2 regions of the Shewanella sp. SACH genome follow, and region 2 is predicted to be linked to the other one. Evidence: predicted binding sites of a transcription regulator. Region 2 holds the regulator's gene; the other holds the start of a gene.
The links. Region 2 encodes LexA, which represses DNA repair genes until DNA is damaged. Its sites were predicted from a motif close to TACTGTATNNNNATACAGTA; they were not measured.
Positions count from the first base shown of each region.

Region 1 (4,365 bases), on a different contig from region 2:
TAGTTTCATTATCGAAAATACCGGTTCTGCAATAGGGCCAATTTGCTTATCAATGTAGTATTGGTAATCAATTGGTGACGTTCTGTACAGTAAGGGTTCCGGTCCATTTACAGTAATCAGGTAGTCAATTTGCGCCCCACGCTTGCCAAAAGAGACATCACCTGTTATGCCGCATAGTTGCTGGGCGACTTTAACATGTGGTGAAGATTTAGCCGTGTAATCTTCAATATTGCGCCGCATGCGTTTACGAAATACCAAATCATTATCCAACTGACCATCAAGCAGTTTTTCAAACACGCTGGCTAAATAAACACTGATATCCCTTTGGTTAAACATTCGCTCATAGAGTGACTCTTGGACTTTGCGCGCTAAGGGGCTCCAATCACTACGCACTTGTTCCATCCCTTTAAAGGTGAGCTCAAGTTCATCGCTCGCATTGCGCCACGCGCCAACATAACGTTTTTTACTGCCTTCTAATGAACCTCTTAAGGTTGGCATAAAGAACTGCTCGTAATGCCGCTCAAACTGTAACTCGAGAAAACTCTCAACTTGGTGTTCAACACAGATCTTAGCCTGCCACTTAGCATTGATATCCTGTGCTAATGATTTACCTAAGGCGTTAATGTCTGAGAGATCAGGCTCGCTGCCAAGCCACACAAAGGTCGAATCCGTATCGCCGTAAATCACTTGATAGCCCATCTCTTCTATCCATGCGCGGGTTTGTTTCATGATTTGATGGCCGCGCATTGTGATCGAACTTGCCAACTTGGCATCATGGAACACGCAGCCTTGAGAGCCTAAAACCCCATACAGCGAGTTCATGATAATTTTTATCGCTTGAGATAACGGCGCATTGTGCTCACGCTTAGCCTTTTCGCGCTGCTCAGATAAGGTTTGAATTAGCTTAGGTAAAATAGGCTGTTGCCGACTAAAACGGCCACCGAGAAACCCCGTAACACAGTCAGACTCAGGCAACTGCAAACCTTCAATCAATCCCTTAGGATCGATCAAAAAGGTGCGAATAATGGAGGGATACAGACTTTTAAAATCGAACACTAAGATGTGTTTATAAAGACCCGGCACAGAATCCATCACGTAGCCGCCAGGACTTTCAATGCCCTGACTCACAGGCTCTGCTGGAGCGACATAACCCGCGCGATGTAAATGTGGTAAATACAAATGATTAAACGCCGCCACCGAAGCCCCTACCCGCCCCAGTTCTAAACCTGTCAGTTCGGCACGCGCGAGGGCAAAATCCCACAATTGAGTGTGAGTAAAAATATCCCACACTAGGCGGCTATCGGTAAGATTGTAATGGGCTAAGGCTTGTTTATCGGTCTTAAACAGCTGGTCAATTTCTTCAACGCGATTATCGACGTTATGAATGGCCTTGCCTTCACCTAATAGTTGCCGCGACACAAATTCCAACGAAAAACGCTCAAAGTGATAAAAAGCGGCTTTAAGCCAATCGATACCATCGAGTACCACACGACCAGATAAGACTAAGGTTTCTGGGCGAAACTTATTGTCAACTTTCCAATCGAGCTTAGCACCACCGCGGCCAATGGTGAGCGGAATACGATGTAATAATGCACGGCGTGACAATAGCGCAAGATCGAAACTCACCACTGACCAACCAATAATAAAGTCAGGATCAAACTCATGGAACCACGCGATTAATCGATGGATCAGCGCCGCTTCATCGACCACCCATTCAATATATTCGGGGGCGTTTGATTCAGCTTCGCCCACCATAATCACTTTTTCATAAGTCTGCTTGAGGCTGCCTTGCCCCACGTCTCGGCCACTGTCTTGACCATATAGCGCGACCGAATAGAGTAAGCCCTCAAAGCTGCATTCAAAATCCAGTGAGATACAGCGTAAATTCACCGCCGTTAAAGGGGCAATACTCTTAGCCCGCTCGGCGATAAACACGGGCAGCGAGTTAGCCTCAAGGCTATCGCTAGTCGGCGCAGAGAAATGCCCTAAAAATGCCACATCCAGCGCCACAAACCGCTCGATTAAATAACGCTGTTCAGGGCGAATATCCGCTTCAAATAAGGGAATGTCGGCATCTTTCGCGATGCGCTGTAAGGTACGTAAGCTATTGCTCGATTTAGCATAAACTCCACTGACGGCGCCGCCTTTAAAGCTTTTGAGCGCTAACGGCACAAACCGCAATGCTTGACCCGGCGTTTGTAACTGTAGAGCCGCCACATCCGTTTGATGACAAAAACAAATGTGTTCGGTGCCTTGCACTTCCACCAGCACAGGGCCTTGGGCGGTCGCCAGATAATACTGCAACACTAAACTCCCATGACGATGAATCGCATGGCGTGTTAAGACTCGACCTTGTACACTAACGGCCGTTGTTGCCTCTGGCTTCATCGCATGGGTTCCCAAATCGTATAGCTACTCAATTTAAATGCCGCCAAATGGCAGAAAAGTTTCTTAGGCTATGCAATCACTGTTATTATGTACAGCATTAATTCGATAAAGTAGTGACGCATGTTACCTGACAATGTAAAAACCCAGATCCGCACCATCTATAAGGATATCGCTACCGCCTTGCCTCATTTTAGGCCGCGCCGCGAACAAAACTATATGGTGGCGGAAATCTCTAAGACCCTCGCCGGCGACTATGACAAAGATAGACGCATCATAGTGGTCGAAGCAGGGACTGGTATCGGTAAATCATTGTCTTATATTCTCGGTACCATTCCACTGGCATTAGCGAGCAAGAAAAAAGTCTGTATCGCCACCGCGACCGTCGCCCTGCAAGAACAATTACTGCATAAAGACTTGCCCTTCTTCCTTGAGCAATCCGGTTTAAATTTCCGCTTTGGCCTAGTCAAAGGTCGACAACGTTATGTGTGTCTATCGAAACTGGCGATGCTCATCGGTGACGACAACAGTACACAAATGGCCATGTGGCAAACTAAGCCTGACAATAGCCAAGTGGCTATGATGCATGGCCTGTTAAAAGACTATAACGAAGGTCGCTGGAACGGTGAAATCGATACCTTAGCCGTGCCGCTGCCCGACCATCTGTGGCAACAAATCGCCTGCGACAAACACAGCTGTCATCGCCAAGTCGCCAGTCACAGAAATTGCCCGTTCCATAAAGCCCGTGAAGATGTCGATACCTGGGACGTGCTCATTGCCAACCACAGCCTGTTATTCGCCGATTTAGAATTAGGTGGCGGCGTGATTTTGCCCGATCCAGAAGACGTGTTTTATGTTATCGACGAGGCACATCACTTACCCATTGTGGCGCGGGACTTCTCCAGTGCGCAGGCCACGCTGAGGGGCGCCTGTGACTGGCTCGAAAAAATCGGCAAAACCTGCGCTAAGTTACAAAACCAAATAAAGAGCAACAACATCATTGCTCCCGCGCAGGCGATGCAAGATCACTTAGGCGATCTTATCGCCCAGCTCAATCAAGTGGCTCACTACTGCGATACCCAGACAAAGCACTTTGCCAATCCTGAAAACCGTCTGCGTTTTGAGCACGGCAAACTGCCTGACTCATTACTTATTCTGGCCGAAAACCTTGCTGTGACCTCTAATCTTGCCCTCAAGCAGTTTAATAAAATGCTGTCGCTGTTGGCAGAGGCGATTAAAGATGGCGACATTCCTAAACATCAATCCGAAGCACTATTAGCCGAAACCGGATTTATGCTGCAAAGGCTCGAGAATCTACAAAAATTGTGGAAGATGATGGCCAAGGAAGATAAACATAAAGGTGCACCTATGGCGCGCTGGGTTGAGCTCATCACAGGTAAACAAGTGGATTATCTGTTTAGCGCCTCACCTATCGAAGTCGGCTTTATGCTGGAATCCATGCTATGGCAGAAAGCCGCGGGCGTAGTTTTATGTAGTGCCACGCTGCGCGCACTCAATAACTTCGACCATTTTGTGCATCAAGTCGGTTTATCACTCAACGATGGCAGCCGTTATTTAGCCTTACAATCGCCCTTCGATTATCCCAATAACGCGACACTTTATTTACCCAAAATGCGCACTGAGCCGACGGACGATGCCTATACGGCTGAACTTGCGGAGCAAATCGTCACTCTGATTGAAGGAGAAATGGCTACCTTAGTGTTATTCGCCTCCTACTGGCAGATGGAAAAAGTGGTTGAATTACTTGAAGGTAAACTCACCACTGAGCTGCTTATTCAAGGCAATGCGCCACGGCAACAGTTGTTAGAGAATCATAAAGCTAAGTGCGATAAAGGCGAACCGAGCATATTATTCGGCACCGGCAGTTTCTCTGAAGGTCTCGACTTACCCGGCGATTATCTGACGAACTTGATCGTCACTAAACTGCCCTTTGCGGTGCCAACCTCGCCCGTTGAACAA
Region 1 covers NZ_MPDG02000001.1:651,494-655,858, reverse strand. The annotation lists gene BM607_RS02685 (DNA polymerase II) at 1-2,388, opposite strand, end outside; gene dinG (ATP-dependent DNA helicase DinG) at 2,509-4,365, shown strand, end outside.
Region 1: a site for LexA is predicted at 2,466-2,485, ahead of dinG (ATP-dependent DNA helicase DinG). Genes of this name have one in related genera too.

Region 2 (4,365 bases):
TCGTCATAGCAATCATGCCGGTTTTTGGCGCCAATAGACGACCGGTACGTGAGCGGCCGCCTTCGGAGAAGTATTCCACCGAATAACCTTTAGCAAACAGTTGGTCTAAATATTCACGGAATACTGCGGTGTACAGTTTATTGCCATTAAAACTACGGCGGATAAAGAAGGCACCACCGCGACGGAACATAGGTCCAGCGGGCCAGAAATTGAGGTTAATACCAGCAGCAATGTGCGGCGGAACCATGCCTTGATAATACAAAATATACGATAACAGCAGGTAATCCATGTGGCTGCGATGGCAAGGCACATAGACAATCTCGTGGCCATCATGGTGCAACTGGCGAACTTGCTCGGCGCCTTTGATGTTGATCCCGCTGTAAAGCTTGTTCCACAACCAAGTTAGGAAACGCTCGGCAATACGCACTAAACTATCTGAGTAATCTGCTGCGATTTCATCAAGGTACTCAATAGCCGTCTCGCGCGCTTGGGTCTCAGAAATCTTTTTGTTGGCCGCTTCTTCTTGAATCGCTTTACGCAACGACTCGGATTTGAGCAGCGAATGAAACAGTGCTTGGCGATTTGGCAACACAGGTCCAGTCATCACCTTACGTTGACGACGGAAATGCACCCGCGCGACCCGCGCTAACTTATGGGCGATCCCCATGTCAGTGCCGTGTTCGTCGGCCATGTATCGCAGAGATACGGCATTTGAAAACTGTACGAAGTTATGTCGACCTAAGAACAAAATCATCAAGCACTTGCGCAGCCAAGTCGGGTTTTCCCGCTCAAACACAGCCGCCTTCATAGTGTCATCTTCTTTTCCTGGCGTGCGGCCCCAATACAGGCTCACGGGCACCAGTTGAATGTCTAATTCAGGGCGTTCCTTATGCACGGCCAATAAACGCATAAAGCATTCGAGGAAAGGCTCGTTACCGGCACGCTCACCAAACAGCGGCTTACGCCCTTGAAGGCAGACAACCCGAGGCGCAATCACACCATTTGCCACTAAAGGCTCATAGGGGCTCGGCAGTCCTAACTTAGCCGTAATTTCGCTCAGGGCAGCGATGTCACTCAGCGATTCCGTTTTCATCACATAAGCAAGGGGTCTGGAGGCATCCAGATTCAGATCGGCAAAGGGATCCTGAGGCACAACAATAGTGTGCACTAAGTGTTTTTGGATCCAGCGTAATGATTTCAACCAAAGAGAGTCGTGTTTAGGCATTATTCTTATGCAATTAAGTACGTTTACTAGCCCGGTAGAATACCAGACTATGGGTAATATTCGCTAATTCTCTCCAACATAGCTAAAAAGTGGTTAATACTTGCGCTGCAAATAATACTGTATATACTAACAGTGACTGTATAGAAAAACAGGAAACACCATGAGACCTTTGACGCCACGCCAAGCTGAAATTTTAGAGCTAATTAAACGAAATATTGCCGATACTGGCATGCCACCCACTCGGGCAGAAATCGCGACCCGTTTAGGTTTTAAGAGCGCCAATGCGGCTGAAGAGCATCTTAAAGCGTTGGCGAAAAAGGGCTGCATTGAGATCATGCCAGGCACATCGCGGGGCATTCGTCTGACTGCGGAAGTCGAAGAAGTAACTGAAACAGGTTTACCGCTTATCGGTCAAGTAGCCGCTGGCGAACCTATTCTCGCCCAAGAACATGTTGAACAGTACTACCAAGTCGACCCAAGCATGTTCCATCCCGCCGCCGATTTTTTACTGCGGGTTAAAGGCGACAGCATGAAGAATATCGGCATTCTCGAAGGAGATTTGCTGGCAGTTCATAAAATACAACAAGCTAGAAATGGTCAAGTGGTTGTCGCTAGAGTCGACGACGATGTCACTGTTAAACGTTTCGAAAAAAAAGGTAATGTGGTCTATCTACACGCCGAAAATGAAGACTATTCCCCGATTAAAGTGGATTTAGGCTATCAAAGTTTAACAATTGAAGGACTCGCCGTCGGTGTGATCCGTAATGGAGATTGGCTATGAACAAACTACTTGGCAATGCACCCCGCCATCCGGGCTTGTGGCTCGATGAAGTCCGTGATGCTGACTATGACTGGCACCATGCACCTATCGCCTGCATGCCAACGAAGACTCAAGGTCGCCAAGAATTAATTCATCTGAGCGCGCAACTCGCCCAGTTAAGCCAACAGGGCCGTTGGTTAGTGCTCATCAACCCACCGAGTATTGGCTACAAACAAATGCTCGCCAACGCTGGCGTGCGTATGGATAGAGTCTTGCTGGTGCACGCTAAAGATGAAGTCGAAACCCTGTGGGCGATGGAAAAAGCCTTAACAAGTGGTACGTCCAGTGCGGTTATTACTTGGACCCAATCATTGGATGCACGCGATAATCGTCGCCTACAAATTGTCGCTAAAAGTGCCCGCGCCATGGGCATAGTGCTAGAAGACGTAAACAGTCACTTACATGGCGACGTACGCATTGAGCAAGGTAGCCTCTTCGGCCAACAATCTTTTTTTAGCGCTGTGCATTAAATATTCATTTAATTTTTTACCTTGAAAGCCGCCTCGCCTATGAATGTGAGGCTTTTTTTTGGCAATTTTTCAGACAATTAGATAAATAAGTGATCTTGATCAATATTTAAACAGCAAGTATGGTTGGTTTAGTCGGCGATGATATATCGCCGCCCGTGGCAAATAAATCGAGCCGTTATCGCGTTCAAAATGCCACTAAAAATAGAGAACAGATTTATTTCAGTCGTATGTGCCAGCGTGGCTAATACCAGCAGTAATAATACTTAATTAAAAGTAACAGCCGCCAACGCACGTTGAAGTCAAAAAAGCTTTTTTGGGAACTGAAGAGTTTGCATAGAGTTGAGACTTACTGTGTTGCTCTTCTTTGTAGTTGCTATTCGCAATTGGCAGAGGAGAAGTCTTGTGAAGCAATTGTTGTATTGTTTACTCGTGGTGTTATTCGCACCACCGTTGGCCGCCGCGGACATGCGGTTCAACATGACCCCTGGCGTAACCGAGATCAGTGGCAAGGTTTATCACTTGCACATGACCATCTTGTATATCTGCTGCGCCATTGGCCTTGTGGTCTTTGGCGTGATGATTTACGCCATGATCAACCACAGAAAATCCAAAGGCGCTGTCGCGTCCCACTTTCACGAAAGCACTAAAGTTGAAATCGCTTGGACGATTCTGCCATTTATCATTTTGATCTTAATGGCGATTCCTGCGACAAAAACCTTAATTGCGATGGAAGATCCCAGCGACGCCGATCTGACCGTTAAAGTCACGGGTTCCCAATGGAAATGGCATTACAGCTATTTCGATCAAGACATTGATTTTTACAGCATACTCGCAACCCCTAGAGCCCAAATCGACGGTACCGAAACCAAGGGTGAACACTACCTATTGGAAGTCGATAAGCCGCTCGTACTGCCGATAAATCGCAAAATCCGCTTTTTGATGACCTCTGAAGATGTCATCCATTCATGGTGGGTACCTGCTTTTGCCGTGAAGAAAGATGCCAACCCAGGATTTATCAATGAGGCTTGGACTCGCATCGACAAACCCGGTATTTACCGTGGTCAATGCGCCGAACTTTGCGGTAAAGACCATGGTTTTATGCCGATCGTAGTGCAAGCCATACCCGAAGCCGAGTTTGAAGCTTGGGTGACGGAGCAGAAACAAGCCGCAGGCGCGGCGGCAGAAGCCGCTCAAGCCGCTTTATCACAGACCCTTAGCAAAGAGGATCTGATGACTCAAGGTGAGCAAGTTTACCTCGGGCACTGCGCAGCCTGCCACCAGCCCAATGGCGGGGGTTTACAAGGCGTATTCCCACACCTCAAAGGCAGTCCGATAGCAACAGGACCGCTCAGCGGCCACCTTGAAATCGTACTCAACGGTAAAACAGGTACGGCTATGCAAGCCTTTGGCAAGCAATTGAGCGCACAAGAAATTGCCGCTGTGATTACCTATGAGCGTAATGCTTGGGGCAATAATACTGGCGATGCTGTGCAGGCCAAAGATGTCAATGAGCACATAAACGGCAGTGCTGGCACACAGGCACCTGCTACCACACCAGCAAACACGGCCCCAACTCCCGCATCTACAACTGAGCCCGCAGCAGTTGTCGACTCCGCAACCATAGTCGATCCGGCGAGTCTCCCCACGCTCACCCATGAGGCACTGATGGCCGAAGGTGAAACTGTCTACACCACCACTTGTGCGGCCTGCCATCAGTTAACGGGAGCTGGCATACCACCTGCCTTCCCCGCCCTCGCTGGCAGTGCTATCGCCACTGGGCCCGTCGCCAATCATCTCGATATTGTGATGCACGGCAAAACGGGCACGGCTATGCAGGCATTTGGCAAACA
Region 2 covers NZ_MPDG02000004.1:103,954-108,318, forward strand. The annotation lists gene plsB (glycerol-3-phosphate 1-O-acyltransferase PlsB) at 1-1,225, opposite strand, end outside; gene lexA (transcriptional repressor LexA) at 1,386-2,006, shown strand; gene BM607_RS15995 (SulA-like leucine-rich domain-containing protein) at 2,003-2,515, shown strand; gene coxB (cytochrome c oxidase subunit II) at 2,918-4,365, shown strand, end outside.